DNA from 2 places in the Streptomyces syringium genome. Region 2 is predicted to be linked to the other one. Evidence: riboswitches for the same ligand, from Rfam matches in the RefSeq annotation. Region 2 holds a riboswitch; the other holds the start of a gene.
What was found. Region 2 has a riboswitch for S-adenosylmethionine ahead of JO379_RS09540 (aminotransferase class V-fold PLP-dependent enzyme). Riboswitches for the same ligand answer to the same signal wherever they lie in the genome.
Positions count from the first base shown of each region.

Region 1: linked by a shared signal. The riboswitch ahead of thrC (threonine synthase) and the one ahead of JO379_RS09540 (aminotransferase class V-fold PLP-dependent enzyme) in region 2 are both predicted to bind S-adenosylmethionine.

Region 1 is NZ_JAGIOH010000001.1:4,489,695-4,504,996, forward strand. It holds gene JO379_RS20100 (SIS domain-containing protein) at 1-158, opposite strand, end outside; gene JO379_RS20105 (extracellular solute-binding protein) at 343-1,620, shown strand; gene JO379_RS20110 (DUF3263 domain-containing protein) at 1,631-1,912, shown strand; gene otsB (trehalose-phosphatase) at 2,109-2,972, shown strand; gene JO379_RS20120 (alpha,alpha-trehalose-phosphate synthase (UDP-forming)) at 3,310-4,782, opposite strand; gene JO379_RS20125 (glucosyl-3-phosphoglycerate synthase) at 4,835-5,782, opposite strand; SAM riboswitch class I at 5,947-6,087, shown strand; gene thrC (threonine synthase) at 6,104-7,384, shown strand; gene JO379_RS20135 (MoaD/ThiS family protein) at 7,477-7,752, shown strand; gene JO379_RS20140 (cold-shock protein) at 8,191-8,397, shown strand; gene groL (chaperonin GroEL) at 8,747-10,369, shown strand; gene murQ (N-acetylmuramic acid 6-phosphate etherase) at 10,466-11,401, opposite strand; gene JO379_RS20155 (MurR/RpiR family transcriptional regulator) at 11,434-12,372, opposite strand; gene JO379_RS20160 (DUF8819 family protein) at 12,427-12,795, shown strand; gene JO379_RS20165 (DUF4031 domain-containing protein) at 12,792-13,067, shown strand; gene JO379_RS20170 (Cmx/CmrA family chloramphenicol efflux MFS transporter) at 13,249-14,487, opposite strand; gene JO379_RS20175 (hypothetical protein) at 14,820-15,302, shown strand, end outside.
Region 2 is NZ_JAGIOH010000001.1:2,154,389-2,169,690, reverse strand. It holds gene qcrB (cytochrome bc1 complex cytochrome b subunit) at 1-862, shown strand, start outside; gene trpD (anthranilate phosphoribosyltransferase) at 1,013-2,077, shown strand; SAM riboswitch class IV at 2,261-2,377, shown strand; gene JO379_RS09540 (aminotransferase class V-fold PLP-dependent enzyme) at 2,563-3,960, shown strand; gene JO379_RS09535 (Lrp/AsnC family transcriptional regulator) at 4,040-4,321, opposite strand; gene JO379_RS09530 (rhomboid family intramembrane serine protease) at 4,318-5,115, opposite strand; gene JO379_RS09525 (hypothetical protein) at 5,297-5,536, shown strand; gene JO379_RS09520 (NYN domain-containing protein) at 5,556-6,923, shown strand; gene JO379_RS09515 (C40 family peptidase) at 7,140-8,207, shown strand; gene JO379_RS09510 (C40 family peptidase) at 8,522-9,583, shown strand; gene JO379_RS09505 (hypothetical protein) at 9,625-10,887, shown strand; gene JO379_RS09500 (glycosyltransferase 87 family protein) at 10,901-12,142, opposite strand; gene JO379_RS09495 (glycosyltransferase family 4 protein) at 12,374-13,516, shown strand; gene JO379_RS09490 (AMP-dependent synthetase/ligase) at 13,582-15,302, opposite strand, start outside.

The sequences.
Region 1 (15,302 bases), 2.3 Mb from region 2:
ATGAACCAGGACGTGCCGCAGCCCGTGACGGCCACCCGCTCGCCGGGCAGCGGCAGTCCCGGCGCCCCGGCCGCGGCCCCGGCCGCGCGGCGCCAGCAGTCGGGCTGGGTGGCGATCTCCACGGCGGTGCGGGAGGTACTGCGAGCGGACTGTTCCATGCGCGGGTGCTCCTTGCGAGGTGTGTGCGGGTAACGGTCAGCACCGTGGATAGCACCCCCTGTGACATGGGGGGAAGGGCGATACCGAAGCGAGATGCCGGTCGGGTAGACCGTAAGGTGGCGAGCGGGAGAGACTCACGGTCTCCAGCGGACAAATCACCAACCTCAAGGGTGGGAAGCAGTAGTGCAGCGGCGGCGTTTCTTGGGTCTGACGGCGGCAGGTGCCGCCACGGCGGCGTTGGCGCCCGCACTGACGGCATGCGGTAGCGAAGCGACCGGCGGTGACAAGAAGATCCGGCTGATCGCGGCGGACTACGGCGACAAGCCGACCAACAGCTCCAAGAAGTACTGGGATTCCCTGGCCCGCGAGTTCGAGTCCAAGAACAAGGGCATCAAGGTCGACGTCAGCGTCTACAGCTGGACCGAGGTCGACAAGAAGGTCGCCGACCTGGTCGCGGCCGGCAAGGCCCCCGACCTGGCCCAGATCGGCGCGTACGCCGACTTCGCCGCGGTCGGCAAGCTCTACAGCGCCGAGCAGCTGCTCTCCATCCCCACCCAGGCCGACTTCATATCCTCGATCGCCAAGGCGGGCGAGGTGCACCGGGTGCAGTACGGCCTGCCGTTCGTCTCCAGCACGCGCCTGCTCTTCTGCAACCAGAAGCTCTTCGACAAGGCCGGCATCGCGAAGGCCCCCGAGAGCTGGTCCGAGCTCCAGGCCGCCGCGAAGAAGCTCCAGGCCTCCGGCGTGAAGATGCCCTACGGGCTGCCGCTCGGCCCGGAGGAGGCACCGGCCGAGACCATGATGTGGATGCTCAGCGGCGGCGGCAGCTACACCAACAACATCGGTGTGTACACCATCGATTCGCCCGAGAACATCAAGACGTTCGAGTGGCTGCGCGACGAGCTCGTCGGCAAGGGCCTCACCGGCAGCGGCGATCCCGCCCGCACCAACCGGCAGGAAGTCTTCGACGCGTTCACGCGCGGCGAGGTGGGCATGCTCAACGGCCACCCGACGCTGATGCAGCAGGCCGATGCCAAGGGCATCAAGTACACGATGGTTCCGCTGCCCGGCGTGAGCGGCAAGGCCAGGGCGACCATGGGCGTCGCCGACTGGATGATGGGCTTCAAGCAGAACGGCCACCGCGATCAGATCGGTGCCTTCCTCGACTTCGTCTACAGCAAGGAGAACGTGCTGGACTTCACCAGCCAGTACGACCTGCTGCCGGTGACCACGCCCGCGTCCGCGGCGATGGCCAAGGACGAGGAGCACAAGCAGCTCCGGCCGTTCCTGAAGGAGCTGCCGAACGCCGAGTTCTACCCGGCGGACAAGACGTCCTGGGCGAAGGTCAGCAAGTCGATCAAGGAGAAGATCGGCTCGACCGTGCAGAAGGGCGGCGACCCGGCCGCGGTGCTCGGCGAGATCCAGCGCGAGGCCATGGCGACGGAGAACGCGGGTCGTTAGGTTGGAGCACGTGAGCCCGCCGGAGGAGCCGACCCCGGACGACGGTCCGGAGCCCGCGCCGGAAGCCGCCGGGCTCTCCGACCGGGACCGCGCCCTGCTCGCGCTGGAGCGACGGACCTGGCCCGGCCCCGGCGCGAAGGAGCGGGCCGTGCGGGAGCAGCTGGGGATCACCCCCACCCGCTACTACCAGCTCCTCAACGCCCTCCTCGACGACCCGCGGGCCCTCGCCCACGACCCCGTCACCGTCAACCGGCTGCGCCGCGTCCGGGACGCCCGCCGGGGGCGGCGTTAGGGCCTGTCCGGCGATTCGTGTGGGCTCCCGACGCCCGGTACGCGCGCTCGCGGCGTGGGGAGAAGCCGCCCGAGTGCGACCGGGCTCGCTGATCCACGAAGATCCGCCGGACCGGCCCTGGCGGGGTCGGCCTCCGGGCCCCCCGGGACCGTACAACTGACCACCCCGCGGCGGTCGCACCGATAGGGTCGGTCGTATGGGTCCCCTTCCCGATCCCGTGACGCCCGCCGGCCGCGACGGACTGGCCGCGCTGCTGGCGCGGCCCGGCCGCGCGGTCGTCGCGCTCGACTTCGACGGCACGCTCGCCGACATCGTGCCGGACCCCGAGCAGGCCCGCGCCCACCCCGGTGCCGTGCCCGCCCTCGCCCGGCTCGCTCCCGTCCTCGGCTCCGTCGCCGTGGTCACCGGCCGCCCGGCCGGGGTCGCGGTCCGCTACGGCGGCTTCGCCGGGGTGCCCGGTCTGGAGCGTCTCGTCGTGCTGGGCCACTACGGCGCCGAGCGCTGGGACGCGGTCACCGGGACCGTGCACGCCCCCGCGCCGCACCCGGGCGTCGCTGCCGTGCAGGCGGAGCTGCCCGGCGTGCTGGACCGGTCCGGTGGCTGGCGGGGCACCTGGGTCGAGACCGCGCACATCGAGAACAAGGGCGGCCGCGCGATCGCCGTCCACACCCGCCGTGCCCCCGACCCGCAGGCCGCCTTCGACGCGCTGCGCGGGCCGCTCGAAGAGCTCGCGGAGCGGCACGGGCTGATCCTCGAGCCGGGCCGGATGGTCCTGGAGCTGCGCCCGCCGGGCATGGACAAGGGCGTCGCCCTCGCCGAGTACCTCCGGGAGGTCGACGCGTCCGCCGTGCTCTACGCGGGTGACGACCTCGGTGACCTCGCGGCCTTCGCGGCGGTCGAGAAGCTCCGCTCCGAGGGGCTGCCGGGGACGCTCGTGTGCAGCGGCAGCTCGGAGGTCGCCGAGCTCGCCGAGCGCGCGGACCTCGTCGTCGACGGCCCGAGCGGTGTCGTGGAGCTGCTCGGCGCCCTCGCGGACCGCCTGGACGGCCGGGCCTCCTGAGCCCACCGGACCGGCTCACCGCCGGTGCCGCTTGTGGGTGATCGAGTGCCGCAGATGCCTCGGGTCGTCAGAGGCGCAGGGGCAGGCCGTGGGGGTGCCGGGCGGGTGAGCTGCCTATAGCCGACGAGAGGGCGTGCGCGGGGCCGGTGGCCGTGGCGGCGAGAGCGGCGGTGGTCAGCACAAGTGCGGCCCAGCGGTGGGCGATCGGCATGCCGGAGCCATACCCACTTCCGTTACCCTTCCCGCCGGGGTGCGGAAGCGCGCCGCGTCGTCCGGCCGGTCCCCCGCGCGGAGCGTGTGCTCCGGCGTACGCCGCCGCGCCTCCGCTGTGCCCCCGTTACACCTCCAGAGCTCGCAGCTGGTCCAGGAACCAGCGCGCGGGCGGCAGCGCCGTCGCCGCCGAGGCCAGCCGCTTGGTGCGCTCCGCGCGCTCGGCGGGCTCCATGAGCAGGGCCTCGTGCAACGCCCGGGCCGTGGCCTCCACGTCGAAAGGATTGACGGTGATCGCGTCCTCGCCCAGCTCCGCGAACGCCCCGGCCTCCCGGGACAGCACCAGCGCGCAGCCGCGGTCGGAGACGACGGGCACCTCCTTGGCGACGAGGTTCATCCCGTCGCGGATGGGGTTGACCAGGGCCACGTCGGCGAGGCGGTAGGCGGCGAGCGAGCGGGCGAAGTCGTCCTTGACGTGCAGGACGACCGGCAGCCAATCCTCCGTGCCGAAGGCGGAGTTGATCTCCTGGGCGACCCGCTCCACCGCGGCCGTGTAGTCGCGGTAGACCGCCAGGTCCTGCCGTGAGGGGTAGGCGAAGGCGATGTGCACCACCTTGCCCCGCCACTGCGGCCGGTCCTCCAGCAGCCTGCGGTAGGCACGCAGACCGCGCACGATGTTCTTGGACAGCTCGGTGCGGTCGACGCGGACGATCGCCTTGCGGTCCGGGCCGATCTGCTCGCGCAGCGCGGCCATCCGCTCCTCGACGTCCGCGCGGTGCGCCCGCTCGCGCAGGAAGTCGGCGTCGGCGCCGAGCCCGTGCACACCGAGCCGGGTCGTCCGGCCCTCGAAGAGCACCGACAGCGCGCCGTCGGTCCCGTCGGCCCCGCCACCCTCGCGCACGACCTCCGCGCCCAGCACGTCCGCGCAGCACGCGGCGAACGCCTCGGCCCAGCGGCGGGTGAGGAAGGCGGCGCGGTCGCTGCCCAGCACGCCGCGCAGCACCTGCCCGGCCACGTCGTCCGGCAGCATCCGGAAGTAGTCCGGCGGGGCCCAGGGAGTGTGCGAGAAGTGACCGACGCGCAGGTCCGGGCGCCGCTCGCGGAGCAGGCCCGGTACCAGGGTCAGGTGGTAGTCCTGGACGAGGACCACGGCACCCGGAGCGGCCTCCTCGGCGAGGGCATCCGCGAAGGCGGCGTTGTACGCCTCGTAGGCCGCCCACTGGGCGCGGAAGTCCGCGTCGAAATCCGGCTCCAGGGGGGTCTGGTACAGCAGGTGGTGGACGAACCACAGCACGGAATTGGCGATGCCGTTGTACGCCGCGGTGAAGATCTCGGGGGCGATGTCGAGCATCCGCACGCTCATCCCGCCGGTGTCGGCCGGATCCAGCCTGCCGCCGGTACGCCGGACGGCCTCACGGTCGCCGTCGCCGAGGGCGGAGCACACCCACAGGGCCCCGGAGCCGGTGCCGATCGCACTCAGCCCCGACACCAGCCCGCCCCCGCCCCGGCCCGCCGCGAGCGAGCCGTCCTCGCGTCGCTTGTAGGAGACGGGTCCGCGGTTGGAGGCGACGAGAATCGGGGCGGCGTGCTCAGCGACCATGTCGCCAGCCTTGCCAGTGCGGGAAGCACTCAAACGTACGCACGAGGGACGGTTACGCGGCGTGCCTCTGTGCGTACTCGGGTATCCCGGCCATCGGCGGCCGCTCCTCGGTGTCCACCGCGTACGTCCGCGGAACGAAGCCCTCCGGGGTGCGCTCGAACTGGGTCAGCGACGGACGCACCAGATGGCCGCGAGCCAGTCGGAGGTGCGCGGTCCGGTAGATCGCGGCGGCCATCCGGCCCAGCGCCCGGCCGTCCTGGTGCCGGTGCTTGCGCACCCCCACGTCGACCTGGGCCAGCGCGTCGAGGCCCACCGTGTGCAGCGCGTCCACCAGCAGCCCGAGCTCGACGCCGTAGCCGACGGGGAACGGCAGCCGCTCCAGCAGCGAGCGGCGGGCCGCGTACTCACCGCCCAGCGGCTGGACGAAACCGGCCAGCTGCGGCCAGTGCAGATTCAGCAGCGGACGGGCCACCAGCTCGGTCACCCGGCCGCCCTGGCCGACGGCCTCGCCGAGCGGGCGGTCGTACATCGCCTTGACGAAGTGCACGTCCGGCTCGGTCAGCAGCGGCCCGACGATGCCGGAGACGAAGTCGGCCGAGAAGTCCCGCAGATCGGCGTCGACGAAGCAGACGACATCGCCCTCGGTCACCAGCAGCGACCGCCACAGCACCTCGCCCTTGCCGGGCAGCGCGGGCAGCCGCGGCAGCACCTCGTCCCGGTGCACGACCCGCGCCCCGGCCGCGGCCGCGACCACCGCCGTGCGGTCGGTGGAACCGGAGTCCAGCACCACCAGTTCATCCACCAGCGGCACCGCCTCGGTCATCAGCTCCCGGCGGATCGTCGCCACGATCGCGCCGACCGTCGCCTCCTCGTTCAGCGCCGGCAGGACGACACTGACGGTGGTGCCGGCGCCGCGCTTGGCGGCGAGAATCCGGTCGAGCGGACGGTCTGCGGCGGACCAGGACCGCCGGGCCAGCCAGCGCTCCACCTCTTCCAGCACGTGTACGACTCCTTCAGCGGGCTCGGGGGATGTGACCCATCTCGCGGTACGGACGCCTGGTTCCGGCGCCCATGCCTTCCGTTACAGTCTTGAACAACGCGGACGGCCATCGCATGTCGGGGTCGTCGCGCGAACAAACGCCTGGGCTGTGCCCAGTGCCATACCGCTCATCCAGAGGGGCAGAGGGATACGGCCCGTTGAAGCCCCGGCAACCCTCCCGCCGGTCTTGCGTACACCGCGAGGCTCCCGGTGGGGAAGGTGCCAATTCCGTCCCGTGGCGACGTTCGCCGCGGGGAAGATGAGGAGAAAGGGCCTCGCCTCATGGCTGTGCACACCGTCGCCACCACTGTCGCTCTCGGACCCGCCGTCGGCCTCTCGTGCCGCGAGTGCGGTGAGCGCTTCGACCTCGGACCGATCTTCGCCTGCGCCGTCTGCTTCGGACCGCTCGAAGTCGCCTACGAGCTGCCCACCGGCGACCCCGAGGCGCTGCGCCGCCGCATCGAGGCCGGTCCGGAGAACATCTGGCGCTACGCCCCGCTGCTGCCCGTCCCCGCCGACGTCGCGGACAAGCCGAGCCTCAACCCCGGCTTCACCAAGCTCGTCAAGGCCGACAACCTCGCCCGCGAGCTGGGCGTGAGCGGCGGTCTGTACGTCAAGGACGACTCAGGCAACCCCACGCACTCCTTCAAGGACCGCGTCGTCGCCATCGCCGTCGAGGCCGCCCGCGCCTTCGGCTTCACCACCCTCTCCTGCTCCTCCACGGGCAACCTGGCGGGCGCGGTCGGCGCCGCGGCCGCCCGCGCGGGCCTTGCGTCCTGCGTGTTCATCCCGCACGACCTGGAGGCGGGCAAGGTCGTCATGGCCGCCGTCTACGGCGGCGACCTCGTCGGCATCGAGGGCACCTACGACGACGTGAACCGCTTCTGCTCCGAGCTGATCGGCGATCCGCTCGGCGAGGGCTGGGGCTTCGTCAACGTCAATCTGCGCCCGTACTACGGGGAGGGTTCCAAGACCCTCGCGTACGAGATCTGCGAGCAGCTCGGCTGGCGGCTGCCGGACCAGATCGTCGTCCCCATCGCGTCCGGCTCGCAGCTCACGAAGATCGACAAGGGGCTCAAGGAGCTGATCGCGCTCGGTCTGGTCGAGGACCGGCCGTACAAGATCTTCGGCGCCCAGGCCGAGGGCTGCTCGCCGGTCTCGCGCGCCTTCAAGGACGGCCACGACGTGGTGCGGCCGGTGAAGCCGGACACGATCGCGAAGTCCCTCGCGATCGGCAACCCGGCCGACGGGCCGTACGTGCTCGACATCGCGCGGCGGACGGGCGGTGCGGTGGAGGATGTCACCGACGCGCAGATCGTCGACGCGATCAAGCTGCTGGCCCGTACGGAGGGGATCTTCGCGGAGACCGCGGGCGGGGTGACGGTCGGCGTCACGAAGAAGCTGATCGAAGCGGGAGTGCTGGATCCGTCCCTGACGACGGTCGTGCTCAACACGGGCGACGGGCTGAAGACGCTGGACGCCGTGGCCCCGACCACCGGTCCCTCCGCGACCATCCGCCCGAGCCTCGACGCGTTCCGTGCGGCGGGCCTGGCCGGCAACTGAGCCTGCCGCCCCTGCCCCTCAGGCCCCTGCCCCCGGCACCTCGACGGCCGGTGCCGGCCCCTCACGTCTCTCTAGCCGGAAGGCGCATTCGCATGAGCATCAACGTTCGCATCCCCACCATCCTGCGCACCTACACCGGCGGCCGGGCGGAGGTCCCCGCCGAGGGCGGGACCCTCGCCGAGGTGATCGCCGACCTGGAGAAGAACCACCCCGGCATCGCCGCCCGCGTGCTGGACGAGAGCGGCAAGCTGCGCCGCTTCGTGAATGTGTACGTCAATGACGACGACGTGCGCTTCGAAGGCGGCCTGAATGCGGTGACGCCCGACGGCGCCGGTGTCTCGATCATTCCTGCGGTCGCCGGCGGCTGACCCTTTCGAAGGTTTCCTGCGGAAGTCCCGTGAATCGCCCCGGCCGGAAAACGGACGGGGCGATTCCGTCTGTTGAACCGCGATACAGTTGGGGCGTTCCCCCTCCTGCGTCAGTGCCGTACGCATATGAGAACCCGTCAAGTTGCGTGCCGAGCGTGTGCACGAATTGTCGGGTTGGTTGCGTTATGTCCGGCCCGACTTGCCCGGGAATCCCCGGAATTCACCGCTTATCGCCAATCGGCCGCGCCCGGAATTCTCGTCCGAGTGACCTGTTGCAGACGGCATCCGTGCAGATACATTCAGCCGCGGTCGACGCGTTCCGGCGCACATCTTCCGGGGTTCCCCATGTCGAAGATCAGGGGACTGCCGGGGGGTGAGGTCTGACCCGGGTCCGCGAAGTGCGGTCCTGCGCAAGGGCCAGTAATAGGGGAGTTAGGCATGGCTCAGGGCACCGTCAAGTGGTTCAACGCGGAGAAGGGGTACGGCTTCATCGCGGTCGACGGTGGTGCGGATGTTTTCGTCCACTACAGCGCGATTCAGATGGACGGCTACCGCACCCTCGAGGAGGGGCAGCGAGTCGAGTTCGAGATCTCGCAGGGTCAGAAGGGTCCGCAGGCGGACATGGTCAAGCTGGCGGTCGGCTGATCTCGGCGCATCGACCACCTAGGCTCAATCGGCTCGCCGAAGGGTCCGTACCTCCAGGGGGAGGTACGGACCCTTCGTGCTCCCCGGGCGCACCCGTCCCGGGGGCGTGGCCGAGCCCCGTGTGTGACCGCCGCTCGTGTGGGTAGCTCTTGGCCCGGGGCGCTTGCACTCGGGGGGGTCGAGTGCTAATCATTGGGCTTAGCACTCTCCGAGTGAGAGTGACAGATTTGGACCGTCGGTGAGGTCCGCAGGCCAGGCGGGGCAAGGAACCGCCAGGTGTGCAGGCCGTCCGTCGCGGGCGCCAGCGCGGTCCGGAGCAATCCACCCCGTCCTGGGAGGACCACTTCACATGGCCAAGATCATCGCGTTCGACGAGGAGGCACGGCGCGGTCTCGAGCGCGGGATGAACCAGCTCGCCGACGCCGTCAAGGTCACCCTCGGCCCCAAGGGCCGTAACGTCGTCCTCGAGAAGAAGTGGGGCGCCCCCACGATCACCAACGATGGTGTTTCCATCGCCAAGGAGATCGAGCTCGAGGACCCGTACGAGAAGATCGGCGCCGAGCTGGTCAAGGAGGTCGCGAAGAAGACGGACGACGTCGCCGGTGACGGCACGACGACCGCGACCGTCCTCGCCCAGGCGCTGGTCCGTGAGGGTCTGCGCAACGTGGCCGCCGGTGCCAACCCGATGGCGCTGAAGCGTGGCATCGAGAAGGCCGTCGAGGCCGTCTCCGCCGCCCTGCTCGAGCAGGCCAAGGACGTGGAGACCAAGGAGCAGATCGCCTCCACCGCCTCCATCTCCGCCGCCGACACCCAGATCGGCGAGCTCATCGCCGAGGCGATGGACAAGGTCGGCAAGGAAGGCGTCATCACCGTCGAGGAGTCGCAGACCTTCGGGCTCGAGCTCGAGCTCACCGAGGGCATGCGCTTCGACAAGGGCTACATCTCGGCGTACTTCGCCACCGACATGGAGCGTATGGAGGCGTCGCTCGACGACCCGTACATCCTGATCGTCAACTCGAAGATCGGCTCGGTCAAGGACCTGCTGCCGCTCCTCGAGAAGGTCATGCAGTCCGGCAAGCCGCTGCTGATCATCGCCGAGGACGTCGAGGGCGAGGCCCTGTCGACCCTGGTCGTCAACAAGATCCGTGGCACCTTCAAGTCCGTCGCCGTCAAGGCCCCGGGCTTCGGTGACCGCCGCAAGGCCATGCTCGGCGACATCGCCATCCTCACCGGTGGCACCGTCATCTCCGAGGAGGTCGGCCTCAAGCTGGAGAACGCCGGTCTCGACCTGCTCGGCCGCGCCCGCAAGGTCGTCATCACCAAGGACGAGACGACCATCGTCGACGGTGCCGGTGACAGCGACCAGGTCCAGGGCCGCGTCAACCAGATCCGCGCCGAGATCGACAACAGCGACTCGGACTACGACCGCGAGAAGCTCCAGGAGCGCCTCGCGAAGCTGGCCGGCGGCGTGGCCGTCATCAAGGCCGGTGCCGCGACCGAGGTCGAGCTCAAGGAGCGCAAGCACCGCATCGAGGACGCCGTTCGCAACGCGAAGGCGGCCGTCGAGGAGGGCATCGTCGCCGGTGGTGGCGTGGCCCTGCTCCAGGCCTCCGCGGTCTTCGAGAAGCTCGAGCTCGAGGGTGACGAGGCGACCGGCGCCAACGCCGTGAAGCTCGCCCTGGAGGCCCCGCTCAAGCAGATCGCCGTCAACGGTGGTCTCGAGGGTGGCGTCATCGTCGAGAAGGTCCGCAACCTCCCCGTCGGCCACGGTCTGAACGCCGCGACCGGTGAGTACGTGGACATGATCGCCGAGGGCATCATCGACCCGGCGAAGGTCACGCGTTCCGCCCTGCAGAACGCCGCGTCCATCGCCGCGCTGTTCCTCACCACCGAGGCCGTCATCGCCGACAAGCCGGAGAAGGCCGCCGCGGCCGCTCCGGGCGGCATGCCGGGCGGTGACATGGACTTCTGATCCTTTCGAGGATCAGCTGTTCCAGCAGTACGTGCCGAGGGCGGCACCCCCATCGCGGGGGTGCCGCCCTCGGGCGTTTTCCGGCAGCGGGCGACGTCAGCCCCGCGTCGCGTCGAGCGCGGCGCGCAAGTGGCCCTTGGACTCCGCCAGCAGGCGGGCGGCCGTGGGGCCGTCGACGCGGCCGAGGAGGACGAGGATCGCGTTCTTCACCTCGCCGTCGGTCGCGCCGAGCGCCGCCTCGATCTCCTCGTCGGACGCCCCCGTGGCGAGCGCGACGATGTGCCGGGAACGGGCCCGCAGCTTCTCGTTCGAGGCGCGGACGTCGACCATCAGATTCCCGTACGTCTTGCCGAGCCGGATCATCGTGATGGTCGAGAACATGTTGAGCACCAGCTTCTGGGCGGTGCCGGCCTTCAGCCGCGTCGAGCCGGTGAGCAGTTCCGGCCCGACGACGATCTCGACGGCGTGCTCGGCGGCCGCGCCGAGCGCCGAGTCCGCGTTGCAGGCCAGGCCGACGGTGAGCGCCCCGGCCCGCCGCGCGTACTCGACGGCCCCGATCGCGTACGGCGTGCGGCCGGAGGCGGAGACGCCGACGACCGTGTCGGCCGGCCCGATGCCGAGCGCGGCGAGGTCCGCGGCGGCCAGCTCCGCGCTGTCCTCGGCCCCTTCGACGGCCCGGACGAGGGCGGACGGGCCGCCCGCGATCAGCCCGACGACCTCGGCGGGGTCGGTGTTGAACGTTGGCGGGCACTCGCTGGCGTCGAGCACCCCGAGCCGGCCGGCGGTGCCCGCGCCGGCGTAGACCAGGCGGCCCCCGCCCGCCATCCGGGCGGCCGCCGCGTCGATGGCGGCGGCGATCTCCGGGAGCCGGGTGGCGACGGCGGCGGGAACGGTGGCGTCCTCGTCGTTCATGAGCCGGGCGAGGTCGAGGGTGGGCAGCCGGTCTATGTCCGCGAGCTCGGGGCGGAAGGCCTCGGTGGTCAGGGTCGCGAGCTGGGCGCGGAGCGCGGCGTAGGCGGCGTACGAGGTCATGGGCGGGCGGCTCCTTCCGTGCGGCTGGGCGGTCAGCGCCGGCTCCGCGGGGTGTGCCGGTGGGCGAGCGCCTCGTAGGAGGCGGACAGCGCGGGGGCGGCCCTGTCGTACGTGCGCTGCGCGACGCCGATGAAGAGGCAGTCCACGACGAGCAGTTGGCTGGTGCGGCTGGACATGGCCGCCGGGCGCAGCTCGCTCTCCCGGGCGGAGGACGTGGTCAGGACGTGGTCCGCGTACTGGACGAGCTCGCCGTCGGGGCGGCCGGTGATCGCGAGCGTCGTGGCGCCGTGCTCGAAGGCGACCCGCAGCGGCTCGATGACGTCGGTGGTCCGCCCCGAATGGCTGATGGCGATCGCCACATCGCCGGCGCGCAGCTGGACGGCGTTGGTGACGGCCAGGTGCGGGTCGCCGGGGGCGTGGGCGATCAGGCCGATGCGCAGCAGCTTCTGGACGAGGTCCTGGCCGACGAGGTGCGAGGCGCCGATGCCGTACACATCGATGCGCCGGGCCGAAGCCAGCGCGGCGACGGCGGCCTCCAGCTGGGCGGTGTCGAGGGCGGCGGCCGTGTCCGCCAGGCACTGCGCCTCCTCCTGGGCGAGCTTGGCGACGACGCTCGGCAGCGGGTCGTCCACGGCGATGTCGGCGGTGACGGCGGGGGCCGCGCCCGCCGCCTGCTGCGCGGCCAGCGTGGCCAGCGCGATCCGCAGATCGCGGTATCCGGGGTAGCCGAGGATGCGGGCGGTGCGCACGACGGTGGCCTCGCTCGTGCCCGTGCGCTCCGCGAGTCCGGTGACGGTGAGCGCGGCGGAACCCGCCGGGTCGCCCGCCACGGCCTCTGCGACGCGCTGCATCGAACGGGTCATGGAGGGGGCGAGGGTGCGGACCTTGGCTGCGAGGGCCGCGGGAGCGGGAGGAACCGGGGTGACGGGCGATGACGCGGCGTCGAAAGTTTCCTTCAGTTTGCTGCTCACCTTTTGAAAGGTATTTTCGGTCCGGTGAACCGTCAACCCTCACGGTCCCCGACAATGGACCGTATGGAGCTCGAACAGGCACTGCACATCGCACGCGCGCTCGTCCTCGCCGATCTGGCGGCGGGGGACGTGGCGGAGGCGGAGGTCGTCTCGCTGGTCGAGGACGCGGTCACCCACCGGCGGTGGTGGGTCGAGCAGTGGCCGCAGGGTGCCGCCTTCCTGCCCGGTCTCGTCGCCCAGGACGTCCAGGACGCGCTGCTGGAGCGGCACGGCCGCTGGCCGCTGTGCCCGCTGTGCACGGGCGAAGGCGACCCGCACGCCCTGGAGGTCGAGCCGGAGCTGGGCCCGGACCCGCACTGGGCGTGCGCGAAGCAGGCGGTGCTGCTGGCCCCGGTGGGATCCCTGGCGACGGCGCTGCGATGACCCTCTATATCGACCCGCCCACCTGGCCGGGACACGGGCGGATGTGGTCGCACCTGGTCAGCGACGTCAGCTACCAGGAACTGCACGCCTTCGCGGCCCGGCTGGGCGCTCCGGCGCGCGCCTTCGACCGGGACCACTACGACGTGCCGTCGTCGTCGTACGGGGAAGCCGTCCGGCTGGGGGCGGTGGAGGTGGGTACCAAGGAGCTGGTGCGGCTGCTGACGTCGGCGGGACTGCGTCGGCCAAAGCATGAGCGGCCTGGCGGCGTCTAGGATCCTGCGGGCCGTGGTGGGTGCACCTCCGCTGCGCGGTGGTGTCCTCAATCGCCGGACGGGCTGCATTTGCAGCCCGTCCGGCGATTGAGGACGCGCCCGTAGGGCGCTTACTGAAGGCAGCGCGCCGGGGCGGATCGGTGCGCCCACCGGCGCGCGGAAAGGCCGGGCGCCGAGGCGTTCAGCTCTCGGCGCGCGCCGGTGCCTCGGCCGACGCCGACGCCGTCGGCACGGCCCCGCTGGACCCCGCGATCACCCGCGAGCCGGCCGTCGCGTGGTGCAGCCGGGAGGCGATCGCGGTGGTGCCCACGGCCAGGGCCGCGAGGCCCGCACTCGTCCAGGCGACCGCCGGATAGCCCCAGCCGGCTCCGATGACGAGTCCGCCGAGCCAGGGGCCGACCGTGTTGCCGATGTTGAACGCGGCCGTCGTCGTGGCACCCGCCAGCGTCGGCGCGGCGTTCGCGACGTTGAACATCCGGGCGTTCAGCGCCGGTGCCGTCGCGAAGGCCGTGACGCCCAGCAGCAGTGCCATGCCCACGGCGGCGGCCGGGGTGTGCGCGGTCAGCGCCAGCACGGCGAGCACGGTGGCCGAGGCGGCGATGCCGCCGTACATCGTGGCGAAGAGATGGGCGTCCGCGATCCGGCCGCCGATGGCCGTGCCGATCAGCGCCCCCACGCCGAACAGCCCCAGCACGGTCGGCACCCAGCCCTCGTCGAGCCCGGCGGTGTCGGTGAGCAGCGGGGCGAGGTAGGAGAACAGACAGAAGACGGCGGCGCCGTTCAGCGCGGTGGTCACGAGCGCGAGCCAGACCTGCCGGTCGCGGTAGATGCCCAGCTCGGTGCGGAGCCGGGGTGCGTCGGCGCCGGTCGGCGGCTTGGTGCCGGGGACGAGCGCGAGCACGCCGACCAGGCCCAGCGCCGACAGCCCGGCCACCGCCCAGAAGGCCGCCCGCCAGCCCGCGTGCTGCCCGAGGAACGCCCCGGCGGGCACGCCCGCGATGTTGGCGATGGACAGCCCGCCGACCATCACCGCCATGGCCCGCGCCCGCGCGGTCACCGGCACCAGCGACACGGCCACCGCCGCGCCGACCGCCCAGAACCCGGCGCACGCCAGCGCGCTCACCACCCGGGAGGCGAACAGCACCCCGTACGACGGGGCGAGCGCCCCCGCCACCTGACCGAGCCCGAAGACGGCGAGCAGGGCGACGAGGGTCGTACGGCGCGGCAGCTTCAGCGTCGCGGCGGCGAGCAGGGGTGCGCCGACCACCATGCCGATCGCGAAGGCGGACACCAGCAGCCCGGCCTTGGGTATGGAGACGCCCATGTCGCGGGCGAGGGGCTGCAGCAGCCCCGACAGCATGAATTCGGATGTTCCGAGGGCGAATACAGACAAACCGAGGACGTAGACGGCGACTGGCATGCGGTTCGGGCTGGCGGAGGGCATGTCCGGTGCCAGCGCGCATTCCGGCCACGGTATTCCCGCGGGCGGGGCCCGTCTCACGGAGCGGAAGACGGTGGTGGGAGGCGGTGCGTGCCGTCGCCGGGTCCGCGATATCCGGATTTGCGGCGTTGTTCCGCACGCTTTCGGCGGGAAGTCCGCCGATTACCGTCCGGCGGCGGGACGATGGGGGCTATATTGCCGATTCCTGCCCTTGCTGGCCGCCCGGATAAAAGCGCGGATACATCTGTCGAGGGGCGTATTGAGTCGCGGTGGCGGCGCCCCGGCCGTGAGTTGCCCCGCAGCCTGCTCCGATGCGCTCGGGGTTCGTGGGGAACGTGTGGTCCGAGTGGGTCGACGCCGGGGTGAACGCCGGGATAATCGCTGCTGTCACGGTGCGTTTCGGTCCGTCGAAAGCAGGTGCCATGTCTTTGAAAAAGAAATTGCAGGATTTCGCCTTTTATGTGATGCCCGTCCTTTCTCCCGGATTGACCATCGGCTTCGGCGCCTGGGCCAATGCGTCCGCCGGTTCCGCCAAAATTCTCCTCTTTGTCGCGGCGGCACTCTCGGCGATGTCGGCTCCCTTCCTCTCGTCCCTGTTGCGGAAGCGCTATCGACGTATTGCGGGCATTAAATTCGAGGCGGCCATGTCGGCGATCGTCGACCACATGGGAACTCTGGTGGGTGCCACGCCCACCCAGGTGCTCAAGATCTCGGGGCAGATTCACGACCGGCTCATCACCGTGGTGGCCAACGGTGCGAGCCCCAAGGCGCGGTCCGCCTTTTACGGGCTGGAG
Region 2 (15,302 bases):
GCCGCTGCTGCCGGTCTACATGGCCAAGGCCGGAGGCTTCTTCTTCCTGGTCTTCGGTGTGATCGCGGCGGTCTCCGCGATCGCGACGATCAACCCGATCTGGGCGATCGGCCCGTACCGGCCGGACCAGGTGTCCACCGGCGCGCAGCCCGACTGGTACATGGGCTTCTCCGAGGGCCTGATCCGTGTCATGCCGGGCTGGGAGATCAACCTCTGGGGCCACACCCTGGTCCTGGGCGTCTTCATCCCGCTGGTGATCTTCCCGCTGGTCCTCCTGGCCATCGCGGTCTACCCGTTCATCGAGTCCTGGGTGACCGGCGACAAGCGGGAGCACCACCTGCTGGACCGCCCGCGCAACGCCCCGACGCGCACCGCGTTCGGTGCCGCCTGGATCAGCGTGTACTTCGTGCTGCTGATCGGTGGTGGAAACGACCTGTGGGCCACCCACTTCCACCTCTCGATCAACGCCATCACCTGGTTCGTCCGGGTCGGCTTCTTCGTGGTGCCGGTACTGACCTTCATCGCCACGCGCCGGATCTGCATGGGTCTCCAGCGCCGCGACCGGGACAAGGTGCTGCACGGACGCGAGTCCGGCATCATCAAGCGCCTGCCGCACGGTGAGTTCGTCGAGGTCCACGAGCCGCTGTCGCAGGAGGCCCTGCACACCCTCACCGCGCACGAGCAGCCCAAGCCGCTCGAGCTCGGCCCCGAGGTCGACGAGAACGGCGTGAAGCGCAAGCTGAGCGCCACGGAGAAGCTCCGCGTGAAGCTCTCGAAGGGCTTCTACGGCGAGGGGACGCACATCCCCAAGGCCACCGCGGAGGAGTACCAGGAGATCACCAGCGGCCACGGCCACCACTGATCCCCGTCCGACCGATCACTGATCGCCACGGCAAGAGCCCCGTCCATGCGCTGGACGGGGCTCTTCGCCGTCCCCGCTCCTGGATAGGCTGGACCCGCGAACACCGCGAACACCGCGGCATCACGGATTCGACCACCAGGAGCGTGGACCATGAACGTTGTGACCCCGGCAGGCGGCGACAGCGCGACGGCCCGCACCTGGCCGGGTGTGCTCGACGCCCTCCTCGCCGGTGTGGACCTGAGCGCGGACGACACCGCCTGGGCCATGGACCGGATCATGCGCGGTGAGGCGACCGACGCCCAGATCGCGGGCTTCGCGGTGGCGCTGCGCGCCAAGGGCGAGACGGTCGCCGAGATCTCCGGTCTCGTACGGACCATGTACGCGCACGCCAACCTCATCGAGGTGCCCGGCCCGAGCGTGGACATCGTCGGCACGGGCGGCGACGGCGCCAAGACCGTCAACATCTCCACCATGTCCGCGATCGTCGTGGCCGGCACCGGCGCGAAGGTCGTCAAGCACGGCAACCGCGCCGCCTCCTCCGCGAGCGGCGCCTCGGACGTGCTGGAGAAGCTGGGCGTCAATCTGGACCTCACCCCGCGCCGGGTGGTGGAGGTGGCCGAGGAAGCCGGCATCACCTTCTGCTTCGCGGTGAAGTTCCACCCCGCCCTGCGCCATGTGGCGCCCGCCCGCCGCGAGTTGGGCATCCGCACCACGTTCAACGTGCTCGGCCCGCTGACCAACCCCGCGCGGGTCAAGGCCCAGGCGACCGGCGTCGCCGACGCCCGGATGGCGCCCATCCTGGCCGGCGTCCTCGCCGAGCGCGGCGCCTCCGCGCTCGTCTTCCGCGGCGACGACGGGCTGGACGAGCTGACCACCACCGCGACCTCCCAGGTGTGGATCGTCGGGGGCGGCGAGGTGCGCCGCGAGGCCTTCGACCCGCGGGACGTGGGGATCGACCTGGTGCCCGTGGAGGCACTGCGGGGCGCGGACGCCTCGTACAACGCCGATGTCGCCCGGCGGCTGCTGGACGGCGAGACCGGCCCCGTACGGGACGCGGTGCTGCTCAACTCGGCGGCGGCGCTGGTTGCCCTGGAGCCGACCGGCGCCCCGCTGGCCGAGCAGATCACGGCGGGCCTCGCGAAGGCGGCGGAGTCGATCGACTCGGGCGCGGCGAAGCGGGCGCTGGAGCGGTGGGTCCTGGCCAGCAACGGTTAGCCTGGCCGGCGCGCGTCGTCGGCGGTGGGCCGTCTTGCCGCCTGCGGCGACGGGCGCCCTGCGGGCGCGTCCTCAATCGCCGGACGGGCTGGTTGTGGCCGAGCTCGGCCACAACCAGCCCGCAGGTTCCGCCATCCGGACGCCCATACCGCGCGAAGATCGGCTGTGCCATACTCTTCGCCAGGTCACGAGTGACAGCGACATAGGCCCCGGCCCGCTGTCCGGCAACCCTCCTTCCGTGGCGGGGTGCCCCGGGTGATGACCGGGTCGCAGACAAGAGGTCTGCGGCAAGCGCGGATCCCTCGCCAGGGATCCTGGTCGTCGAGGGAGCTTCTTCCGTGATGCAGCGAATGCGATAGGGCCTACGGCCCGTTTCCCGTGAACTCCGCGCGCCTTGGCGCGCGCTGGAGTTCGGTTTCCCGCACGCCGGTGACGCCTTCCCGTGTGCGTATCCGCAATCCCCCCTGTCTGCAGGAGAATTCGCCATGTCCGCATGCCCTGTTGCCGCCACGGCCGCCACCGACACCGCCACCATCGAGGCCCCCGCCGACGCGCCCCTGCCGGTCCTCGGCCACGACGTGCGGGTGCCGCTCGTCACCGGGGGCGAGGTGCCGTACGCGGCGCTCGACTACGCGGCCAGCGCCCCGGCGCTGCGGCGGGTGTGGGACGACGTCGCCGCGTACGCGCCCTACTACGGGAGCGTGCACCGCGGGGCCGGTTACCTCTCGCAGCTGTCGACCGACCTGTTCGAGAGCAGCCGGGCGGACGTGGCTGCCTTCCTCGGCTGCCGCCCCACCGACCAGGTCGTCTTCACCCGCTCCACCACCGACTCGCTGAACCTGCTCGCGGCCGTCGTTCCGGCCGGCACCCGGGTCTTCGTCTTCGAGACCGAGCACCACGCCTCGCTGCTGCCGTGGGAGCGGCGTGAGGACGTCGACGTCACCTATCTCGACGCGCCGCGCACCCCGGGCCAGGCGGTCCGGACGCTGGAGGAGGCCCTCGCCGCACGCGAGCCGTACGGTCCGGCCCTGGTCTGTGTGACCGGTGCGTCCAATGTGACGGGTGAGCTGTGGCCCGTGCGGGAGCTGGCCGCCGCCGCGCACGCGCACGGCGCCCGGATCGTGCTGGACGCCGCGCAGCTGGCCCCGCACCACCCGGTGGACGTCGCGGAGCTGGACGTCGACTGGGTCGCCTTCTCCGGGCACAAGCTGTACGCGCCCTTCGGCGCCGGTGTACTGGCCGGGCGCGCGGACTGGCTCCAGGCCGGCGAGCCGTATCTGGCGGGCGGCGGAGCGAGCCGCAAGGTCGCGCGGCGCGACGGGGGCGGGGTGGACGTCGAGTGGCACGACACCGCGGCCCGGCACGAGGCGGGCTCGCCCAACGTCATCGGGGTGTACGCCATCGCTGCGGCCTGCAAGGCGCTCACGGAGGCCGGTTTCGAGCGGCTCGTCGCGCGCGAGCAGCGGCTCGTCGAGACGGTACGGGCGGGCCTCGCGGAGGTGCCCGGGGTCAAGGTGCTCTCGCTGTTCGGCGACGACGCCCCGCGCGTGGGGGTCATCTCCTTCGTCGTGGAGGGCTGGAACAGCTCGCACTTCGCCGCGGCGCTCTCCGCGGAGTACGGGATCGGGGTCCGCGACGGGCTCTTCTGCGCGCACCCGCTGGTGCGGACGCTGCTGGGGGACGACTCCCGCGAGGCGGGGGAGTGCGGTGCGCCGGACGGCGCCGCGGGTGAGGGCCCGCAGCTCAACGCCCTCCGCGTCAGCTTCGGCGCGGGCACGCCGGACGAGCATGTCGAGCGCTTCGTGACGGCGGTGGGGGAACTGGTCCGGGACGGTGCGCGGTGGTCCTACCGGACGGAGGGTGGGCGCTGCGTTCCCGCGTAACCGGGGCTCCGCCCCGGGCCCCGGTCCTCAATCGCCGGACGGGCTCATTCAGCCTGTCCGGCGATTGAGGACAAACGAACTACGAGTCGAGGCCGATCGCGAAGGCCGCTTCCAGGTCGTGGCTGGAGTACGTGCGGAACGCGATGTGCGTCTCCGTGGAGGCCACGCCCGGGACCTTGCTGATGCGGCCGGGGATGACGTCCGCGAGGTCGTCGTGCCGGGCCACCCGCACCATGGCGATCAGGTCGTGCGCGCCGGTGACCGAATAGACCTCGCTGACGCCCTCCAACGCGGCGATCTTCTCGGCGATCTCGGGGATCCGGTCCACGTCGGTCTTGATGAGCACGATCGAAGTGATCACGGCTGGCTCCTATCGGGGGTCCCGGGGTCGCCCCCGGGAGCGGGCGACTCCTCGCGGGACCTGGCTGCGGCCTTCACTCTATCCGCAGGTCCGCAGCGGGCCCACGCGCAGACGAAGCCGAGGCAGAAGCCCATCACGTGGGCCAGGTAGGCCACTCCGGGGCGGTCGCCCGCCGTGCGCGCGGCGAGCCATTGCAGCGCGAACCAGAAGAGCAGCACTGCCCACGCCGGAAACCGCAGGGGCAGAAAGAAGAGGAACGGGAAGAGGCTGGTGACACGGGCCTTGGGGAAGAGATAGAGGAACGCACCGAGCACCCCGGAGATCGCCCCGGACGCGCCGACGAGCGTCTGGGCGGAGTGGGCGTGCACGGCCGCGTAGCCGAGCAGCGCCAGATAGCCCGTGGCGAGATAGAAGAGGACGAAGGGGATCCGGCCCAGTCGTTCCTCCGTCATCGCGCCGAAGACGTAGAGGAAGAGCATGTTCCCCAGCAGGTGCAGCCAGTTGCCGTGCACGAAGAGGGCGGTGAACGGCGTGCACAGCTCCGAGGTCGGGCCGAGCCACAGCTCCTCGGGCACCACGCCCCAGCGCCCGAAGTAGGTGGTCTGCGCGGCGATCAGCTCGGCGCCGGTGCCATAGGAGGCGTTGAAGCCCGAGGCGGGGCCGAGGAGGAAGACGACGCAGCAGATGCCGAGGAGGGTGTAGGTCATCACGGGGGTCGGCACGCGGGTCGCACGGGCACCGTCACGGGGGCCGGGGAATGCCGCCTTTCCGAGACGTACTACCTTTCCGATCATGGTCAGATCATTGCGTACCGTGCGCAACCTGCCCAGAGTGCCTCGCCGGGCCGTCCGCGCGGGCCTGCGCACCGCGTCGCGAGACCGGCAGGCCGTAGGGTTACGGGGAAGACACTCCCGCGGTTCGACGACGCGGCCCGCCCGGGGGCCGCGGCAGCAGACGACGAGGACGGACGACACGATGGGTGTTCCCCAGCCGACAGCCGAGACCCGGTGGCGCTGCACGCTGTGCGGCAATCTCACCCGGTTCGACGTGACCCGTTCGACCAGGGCCGTCGAGTACGTCCACCTCGACCTGGCGGGAGAGCCGAACGTGGAGGAGCGCGAGGTGGTCAGTGAGACCATCGAGTCCGTGCGTTGCCGTTGGTGCAACGCGGTCGACCAGATCGAGCTGGTGGACCGGCCGGGCGCGGGCGCCTGAAGAACGGGAGCGTTGAACGGTGGTGGAGCACACAGGCGGCGAGGCGGCCGGTGACGCCGGCGGGGCCGACGGTGTTGCCGAGGTGCTCGACCGTCCGCTGCCCGAGGGGATCAGGCGACGGGTCGTCGGGCTCGTCGCGGAGGCGTTCGGCGGGCTGACGGTCGCCGAACTGCCTCCTCAGCTACGGCAGTACGCCCGGTTCACGCCGAGCCGGCGGGCCAAGTTCGCGGGCAACGCCATGGCCGCCGCGGTGGAGAACGACGCCGTCTTCCGGCAGCGCATCTCCGCCCGGCTGCGCGAGGGCGGGTCCGAGCTGGCCGAGGCGCTGGACGCCGGGTCCCCGCCGGCCGCCGCCGACCCGGAGGACGTGGCGGCCATGGCCTATGTGCTGCGGCCGCTCGGCTGGGTCAAGCTGGTCACCGCGGCCGGCGAGGAGGCCCAGCGGGCCGGCGCCGAGCGGGCGGGCCAGGAGGCGCAGCGCGAATTGCGGCAGCTGCGCGAGGAGCTGGCCGCCGCGCGCGCCGAGGCCCGTACGGAGTCCGACCGGGCCCGCGCGGAGCTGGACGCGGTGCGCAAGGAGGCCGAGGCCGCGCAGCGCAAGCTGCGCAGCGCGGTCAGCGACGTGCGGCGCGGCGAGGCGGCCCTGCGCAAGGCGCAGGCCGAGCTGGAGACCGTGCGTGCGGCCGCCGCGGGCGAGAAGACGGCTGCCTTGGGCGAGGCGCGGCGGCTCAAGGCGCGGCTGGCGGAGGCCGAGTCGGCGCTGGAGGCGAGCCGCCGTGCGGTGCGCGAGGGGCGCAGCGTGGAGGACATGCGGCTGCGGCTGCTGCTCGACACCGTCCTGGACGCGGCGCAGGGCCTGCGGCGCGAGCTGGCCCTGCCGCCCGCGTCGGTGCGCCCGGCGGACACGGTGGACGCGGTGGAGCCGGGCCGGATGACGCCCAAGGACATCGCCAACCGCGCGCTGTCGGAGACCGATCCGGCGCTGCTGGACCAGCTGCTGGCGCTGCCGCAGGCCCACTTGGTGGTCGACGGCTACAACGTCACCAAGACCGGCTATCCGACGATGCCGCTGGACAAGCAGCGGCTGCGGCTGCTGGGCGGGCTCGCGATGCTGGCCGCGCAGACGGGCGCGGAGATGACGTGCGTCTTCGACGGCGCCGAGCTGGCCGCACCGGTGCTGCTCGCGCCGCCGCGCGGGGTGCGGGTGCTGTTCAGCAAGGCCGGGGTGACGGCGGACGAGCTGATCCGGCAGCTGGTGCGTGCCGAGCCGCCGGGCCGGCCGGTGGTCGTGGTCTCCACGGACCGGGAGGTGGCCGACGGGGTCGCGAAGGCGGGCGCGCGGCCGGTCGCATCGGCCTTGCTGCTCAAGCGACTTGCGCGTACCTGAGCGTGGGGCGGCCGTCACCTACTGTGTCATCTTCGTAAAAGATGCGTCGACGGCCGGAATTTTTCGCAGCAGAGTTTGAACGGACTGCGGGAAGGTCACTAAGGTCGGGCCTCGAACCTTCGCGCGGTTGTTCATCCATTCGGGGTGACGGCGAGGGTCCCGCCGAGCCCGCGGAGCCTGCGCGGTAGGCGGCCCCAGGAAAAGGAGCTCGTCTCCGTGGCGTCCCACCGTCGACCCAAGCAGCCGGGCCGCGCCCGCGTGACCGTGCTCACCGCGACCGCCGCGGCGGCCGTCGCCCTCTCGGCCCAGGGCGCGCACGCCGATCCGCAGGCGTCCAAGCAGGACGTCAAGTCGAAGGTCGACAAGCTCTACGAGGAAGCCGAGCAGGCCACCGAGAAGTACAACGGGGCCAAGGAGAAGCAGGACAAGCTGGACAAGCAGGTCAGCGACCTCCAGGACAAGGTCGCCCGCGGCCAGGAGGAGCTCAACAAGCTCCGCAACAGCCTCGGTTCGATGGCCACCGCGCAGTACCGCACCGGCAGCATCGACCCCTCCCTGCAACTGCTGCTGTCCTCCGACCCGGACAGCTATCTGGAGCGGGCCTCCACGCTCGACCAGCTCACCACCAAGCAGGCGGAGACCCTCCGTCAGATAGCCGGCAAGCAGCGCACCCTGAAGCAGGAGCGCCAGGAGGCCGCCGACAAGCTCGCCGACCTGGAGTCCACGCGCAAGGCGCTGGGGGACAAGAAGAAGGAGATCCAGGGCAAGCTTTCCGACGCCCAGGAACTCCTCAACACCCTCTCGGCCAAGGAGAAGGCCGAGGTCACGGGCGAGGACAAGGCGCAGGAGGGCAAGGACGCCGCCGACCGCGCCAACCGCTCCGGCGGCAGCCGCACGGACCCGGGGGGCTCGGGCAAGCCCGTGCCCGAGTCGCAGCGCGCCGGCGGTGCGCTCGGTGCCGCACAGGGCAAGATCGGCTCCCCGTACGTCTGGGGCGCGACCGGCCCCAACTCCTTCGACTGCTCCGGGCTGACCTCCTGGGCGTACTCGCAGGCGGGCGTCACCCTGCCCCGTATGTCGCAGGACCAGGCGAACGCCGGCACCCGCATCTACGACCAGGGCTCCCTCAAGCCCGGCGACCTGGTGATCTTCTACGGCGATCTGCACCACGTCGGCCTGTACGCGGGCAACGGCCAGGTGCTGCACGCCCCGAAGCCGGGCGCCAACGTGCGCTACGAGGCCATGGGCAACATGCCCTTCCAGTTCGGGGTGCGCGTCGGCTGACGCCCCCACCGGGGCTCCCGGCCGCTCTCCCGCGACCCTCATGAGCCCCACCCGCACCCCGGGTGCGCCCCAGGCCCGTCCTCCGCGGCGGGCCTGAGCGACACACCGCCCTTTCGGGCGAATCCCGGAACCCTCCGCTGACTCCACGCCCCGCCGGTGACCTGCGTCTCCGGCGGGGCGTCGCGTTTCCCGCCCCGCGCGGTCTTTGAACCCGGGGTGATCGCGCCGCTACTGTCTGGCGCGCGGTGCCCCGCTGTCGTACGCCCGACCCGGGCGGCAGGGGCCGCACACAGTGAAAGGGAGTGCGGCTTCCCGTGGCGTTCCATCGCCGTCCCGCGCCGACCGGTCTCAACCGGTCCGTCCGGGTCACCGTCCTGTCCGCCGCCATGGCCACCGCGGCCGCCGCTCTGTCGGCGGCACCCGCGGACGCCCGGCCCGGCGAAGGGACGGACGGTGGCAACCGGGCGTCCGGGACGGTGAAGGCACAGGTCGACCGGCTCTACGAGGAAGCGGAGCGGGCCACCGAGAAGTTCAACGCCGCCGACGAGCGCACCGACGGCCTGCGCGAGCGGGTGGAGCGGGCCGCCGACCGGGTCGCGCGCGGCCAGGAGCGGGTCAACCGGCTGCGCACCGCCCTCGGCATGATCGCCACCGCGCAGTACCGCAGCGGCGGCACCATGGACCCGGCCATCGAGCTGCTGCTGTCCTCCGACCCCGACGGCTATCTGGAGCGGGCCGCCACCCTCGACCGCGTCACCGGCCGTCAGGCCGACCAGCTGCGGACCCTCCAGGGCGCACAGCGCGAACTGCGCCAGGAGCGGGCCGAGGCCGCCCGGATCCTCGAGGACCTCGAGGCCGGCCGCCGGGCCGTCGTACGGCACAAGCAGGAGGTCGAGCGGAAGCTCGCCACGGCCCGCAGGCTGCTGAACTCGCTGCCCACGGCGGACCGGGAGGAGTACGGCCGCGCGTCGCGCTCCGACCGCGGCGACGGTGTCCTCGCCGCCGCGCTGCCGAGCCTCGCCCCCACCTCCTCCCGGGGCGCTGCGGCCGCCATGGCCGCCCGCTCCGCCGTCGGCTCCCCGTACGCCTGGGGCGCCACCGGCCCGAGCGCCTTCGACTGCTCGGGGCTCATGCAGTGGGCGTACGGGCGCGCGGGCGTGGGCCTGCCGCGCACCTCGCAGGCACAGCGGAACGCCGGCCGGCACGTCTCGCTGTCCGAGGCCCAGCCCGGCGACCTGGTGATCTACCGGGCCGACGCCAGCCACGTGGGCATGTACGTGGGCAACGGGCAGGTCGTCCACGCCCCCTACCCCGGTGCCCGGGTCCGCTACGACCCGGCCAACATGATGCCGATTTCCTCCGTCACCCGGCCATGAGCGCGCCCTGAACGCCTGCCACCCGCCCGGCGGCTCGTACGATGCGGGGCGTGACAGGGCGACAGCGGTGGGGCGGAAGACGCGTGGCGTGCGGCCTGGCGGTGGTCCTGTTCGGCGCCCAGGCCCTGACCGGCTGCGGGCCGATGGGCTCCTCGGCCGGACCGGACGCCGACGACAGATCGGTGCAGCGGCTGCTGGACCGGTGGGCCGACGCGCTGCGCGGCCGTGACGAGGCCGCCTTCCTGGCCGCCGTGGACCCTCGGGCGACGGGTTACCGCGCCGCGCGGCAGCGGGTGTTCGACCGGATCGAGGACGTACCGCTGGCCGACTACGGCTACCGGCTGGTGCGCCGGGGAGGCTTCGCCCCCGCGCCCGGCGACGGCCACCGCGTCGCCGTCGAGGCCGAGCTGCGCTACCGGATCGCCGGCTACGACACCGCGCCCGTCACGGCCCCCGCGCGGCTGACGCTCGTCAAACGCGGCGGCCGCTGGTACGTCGCCGCCCAGGACGACCGTGACGGCGGCCGGCAGCTGTGGGAGCAGGGCACGGTGACGGTCGTGCGCGGCGCGCACAGCCTCGTCCTCGGCGTCGGCCAGGACCGGGGGCGGCTGCGGGCCCTCGCGGGCCTCGCCGACCGCGCGGTGCCGGCTGTGAGCGCGGCCTGGCGGGGGAAGTGGGCGGGGCGGGTGGTGGTCGAGATGCCGGCCTCGCTGGACACCATGGCGGCCCTGCTGGGGGCGCCCGCCGCCGGCTACCGGGGCATCGCGGCGGTCACGACGGGAGAGGTCGGTGGCGCCGGTGCCGCTCCGGCCGACCGGATCATCGTCAACCCCGAGGCGTACGGCGTCCTCGGCGACTTCGGCCGCCGCGTGGTGCTCACCCACGAGACCGCCCACGTCGCCACCCGCGCGCTGACCTCCCCGGCCACCCCGTTGTGGCTCTCCGAGGGCTTCGCCGACTGGGCCGCCTACCGCGACACCGACCGCACCCCGCGCCAGGCCGCCCCCGAGCTGGCCCGCGCCGTCACCGGCGGTGAGCTGCCGCGGCGGCTGCCCGAGGACGGGGAGTTCGGCTTCGCGGGCGAGTCCGGGCGGCTGGCCCGCGCCTACGAGGAGGGCTGGCTGGCCTGCCGCATGATCGCCGACGAGTGGGGCGAGGAGAAGCTCGTCGCCTTCTACCGCGCGGTGGGCGGGCACAGCCGACGGGCGGGCGCCGTCGAGGACGCCCTGCGCGACGTGCTCGGGGTGAACCTCGTCGACTTCACCGCGCGCTGGCGTGCCTATCTGGAGGCCGCGCTCGGCTGACGCCGCCCGGCCCTCACTTGGCGACCAGCGCCGACGACCGCTCGGCGGGCGGTTCGGGCGTCCCGGTCGGACCCGCCTCGGTCACCGTCTCCCGCCACAGCCGGGTGCACGAGAGCAGGGTCGCCACGACCAGCAGCAGATTGCGCAGCGTCAGCGTCGTCACGCCCAGCTTGTCGCTGGCCACGACGTGCGAGAACCAGATGGGGAACTCGAGCTGGGTGAGCGGCGCCGCCAGCAGCACCAGGGCGACGGGCAGCCCCTGCCGGGTCGTCCGCATCGTCATGCACACCGCCGCCAGGCCGATCAGCCAGATCAGGTACTGCGGGCTGATCACCCGGCTGGTGGTGGTGAACAGCAGCACGGCGGCGAAGGCCGCGTCGTAGGGCGTGCACGCCGTGAACCGCCGCGCCCGCACCCGCCACAGCAGCAGCCACCCGAAGGCCAGCACGCTCAGGCCCAGCGCCAGCCGGCTCATCGTGCGGACGTACGGGCCGAGGAACTCCACCGAGCCGTAGTGCAGCCGCGCGTGGCCCTCCCAGCCGAAGTGCCGCCCCAGATGGAAGACCAGCGACCCCAGCGACTCGATCTCCGTGCCCCGGTCGCGCTGGAAGGTCAGGAACGCCAGTGCCCCCGGCATCGCCACGGCGAAAAGCAGCCCCAGCACGAGCCCCGTGAGCAGCGCGGCACCCCAGGCGGAGCGGGTGCGGCGGCCGCGCGGGGTGCCGACGAGCAGCAGCACCGGCCAGACCTTCAGCAGCGCCCCGAAACCGGCGAGCGCCCCCGAGAGCCGGGCCCCGGCCGGGCGCGCCGCGGCCAGCAGCGCCGCGACGGACACGGCGGTCACCATGACGTCGTAGCGGGCGTAGACGATCGGGCCCAGCAGCGGCACCCCGGCCACCCACACCCACACCCCCGCCCGGCTGCGCCTGCCGCCCCGCACGGTGAACAGCAGCATCGCGAAGACCAGCACGTCCGCCAGGAAGCACATCAGGAAGAACGCCGGCGCGTAGTCGAGGAACGGCAGCAGCCCGGGGGAGAGCACGGCCAGCGCCGCGGCCGGCGGGTACTGCCACGTCACGTCGTCCAACGGGAAGGTGCCCGTCTTCAGCACCCCGTACCAGCCCTGGTAGATCACCTCGATGTCGATCCCGACGTCCGATCCGGGCAGCACCCACACCCGGAACACGCACAGCAGCAGAACGGCCCGGGTGACGGCCCACACCACGATCGAGAGCCGCAAGCCAGTGCCCGCCATGATTCACCTCGTCCATTCACGGTCCACGCACGGTTCACGATCCACGCACGTCCCTACACGCTCCGTCACTCCAAGGCATGATGGCCGGTCGAGGCGGCCCGCGCGCGGTGACGTGGCGGGACGAAGGTCCAGAGGCACCCCGGCGGCGGCCGGGGGAGCACCCGGTACTGTCGGGGCGCGATGTCACGGCCCCAGGCCACCAGCCGAGCGACCCCCAGCCGAAAGACCCCCGTGCACAAGACCCTGATCGTCACCAATGACTTTCCGCCCCGGCCCGGCGGCATCCAGGCCTTCCTGCACAACATGGCGCTGCGCCTGGACCCGGCGGACGTCGTCGTCTACGCCTCGACGTGGAAGCGCGGCCGGGAAGGCGCCGAGGCCACCGCGCGCTTCGACGCCGAGCAGCCCTTCGAGGTCGTCCGCGACCGCACCACGATGCTGCTGCCCACCCCCCGGGTCACCCGCCGCGCCACCGCGCTGCTGCGCGAACACGGCTGCACCTCCGTGTGGTTCGGTGCCGCCGCGCCGCTGGGCCTGATGGCCCCCGCGCTGCGCCGCGCCGGGGCCCGGCGGCTGGTCGCCACCACCCACGGGCACGAGGCGGGCTGGGCCCAGCTGCCCGCCTCCCGGCAGCTGCTGCGCCGGATCGGCGAGGGCACGGACACGATCACCTATCTGGGGGAGTACACCCGCTCCCGGATCGCCGCCGCGCTGACGCCCGAGGCGGCCGCGCGGATGGTCCAACTGCCGCCCGGCGTGGACGAGAAGACCTTCCACCCGGCCTCCGGCGGCGACGAGGTCCGCGCCCGCCTCGGGCTCGCCGACCGCCCCGTCGTGGTGTGCGTCTCCCGCCTCGTGCCGCGCAAGGGCCAGGACACCCTGATCGAGGCCATGCCGCGGATCCTCGCGGCGGTCCCGGACGCGGTGCTGCTGATAGTCGGCGGCGGGCCCTACGCGAAGGACCTGCGGGCGCTCGCCGAGCGCACCGGCGTCGCCCACGCGGTCCGCTTCACCGGGCCCGTCCCGTGGGAGGAGCTGCCCGCCCACTACGGCGCCGGCGACGTCTTCGCCATGCCCTGCCGCACCCGCCGCGGCGGCCTGGACGTCGAGGGGCTCGGCATCGTCTACCTGGAGGCGTCGGCGACGGGTCTCCCGGTGGTCGCGGGCGACTCCGGCGGCGCCCCCGACGCCGTCCTCGACGGCGAGACGGGCTACGTGGTCCGCGGCGGCTCCGCCGAGGAGTCCGCCGACCGCGTCATCGCGCTGCTGGGCGACCCGGAACTCAGGCGCCGCATGGGCGAGCGGGGCCGCGCGTGGGTGGAGGAGCGGTGGCGCTGGGACCTCTTGGCCGACCGCCTGCGGAAACTGCTTTAAAGGCCGGGCGGGCTCGATAAATCGAGCCCGCCCGGCGATTGAGGGCAATCTTCAAAAGCGCACCGCTACGCGTGGTAAATCGCTTCGATCTCCCCCGCGAAGTCCTTCGCCACCACATTCCGCTTCAGCTTGAGCGACGGCGTCACATGCCCGGAATCCTCGGTGAACTGCGCGGGCAGGATGCGGAACTCGCGTACCGACTCCGCCTTGGAGACCGCCGCGTTGCCGTCGTCCACGGCCTTCTGCACATCGGCCAGCAGCTCGGCGTCGTCGGCCAGCTCCGAGGGCGTCGTGCCGGCCGGGCGGCCGTGCTCCGCCAGCCAGCGCGGCAGGAAGTCCTCGTCGAGGGTGATCAGCGCGCCCACGAACGGCCGGCCGTCGCCGACGACCATGCACTCGGCGATCAGGGCGTGCGAGCGGATCCGGTCCTCGATCACCGCGGGCGCGACGTTCTTGCCGCCCGCCGTCACGATGATCTCCTTCTTCCGGCCGGTGATCGCGAGGTAGCCGTCCTCGTCGAGCGTGCCCAGGTCGCCGGTGTGGAACCAGCCGTCGGAGAGCGCCTCCTTGGTGGCCTGTTCGTTGTTCCAGTAGCCCGTGAACAGGTGCTCGCCGTGCAGCAGGACCTCGCCGTCGTCGGCGATGCGGACCACCGAACCCGGCAGCGGCTGCCCGACCGAACCGATCTTCTGCCGGTCCCAGGGGTTGAAGGCGGTCGCGGCACACGTCTCGGTCAGGCCGTAGCCCTCCAGGACCGTGAAGCCGATGCCGCGGTAGAAGTGGCCGAGCCGCTCGCCCAGCGGCGCGCCGCCGGAGATCGCGTGGGTGGCCCGGCCGCCCAGCACCGCGCGCAGCTTGCTGTAGACCAGCTTGTCGAAGATCTTGTGCTTGATCCGGAGGCCGAACGACGGCCCCGCCGGGGTGTCCTGCGCGCGGCTGTAGGCGATCGCGGTGTCCGCGGCCCGGTCGAAGATCTTGCCCTTGCCGTCCGCCTGGGCCTTGGCCCGTGCGCCGTTGTAGACCTTCTCGAAGACCCGCGGCACGCCCAGCACCAGCGACGGCCGGAAGGACTGGAGGTCGTCGGTGAGATTGCGGATGTCGCTGACGAGGCCCAGCCGGATCGGGGCCATCACCGAGGCGATCTCGACCAGCCGCCCGAAGACATGGGCGGCGGGCAGGAAGAGCAGCACGGACGAGTCACCGGTGCGGAAGAGCGGCTTGAGCCGCTCGACCACGTTGCCGCACTCGGCGAAGAAGCTGCGGTGGGTCAGCACACAGCCCTTCGGGCGGCCGGTGGTGCCCGAGGTGTAGACGATGGTGGCGGGGGAGTCGGCGGTGGCGACGGCGCTGCGCTCGTCGACGTCCTCGTCGGTCAGCTCCTCACCCGCCGCCCGCAGCCGGTCGAGCGCGCCGCGCTCGATCTGCCAGATGTTCGCGAGGTCCGGCAGCCGGTCCCGGACGGACTCCACGGCGGCCTCGTGCGCGGGGGACTCCACCAGGCAGGCCACGGCACCGGAGTCGCCGAGGATCCACTGGATCTGCTCGGGCGAGCTGGTCTCGTAGACGGGCACGGTCACGCCGCCCGCGCTCCAGATGGCGAAGTCCAGCAGCGCCCACTCGTAGCGGGTGCGGGACAGCAGGGCGACCCGGTCGCCGGGGCGGATGCCGGAGGCCATCAGACCCTTGGCGGCCGCACGGACCTCCGCCAGGAACTGGGTGGCGGTGACGTCCTGCCACCGGCCGTCGACCTTGCGCCCTATGACGGCGACGTCAGGATGCTGCGCGG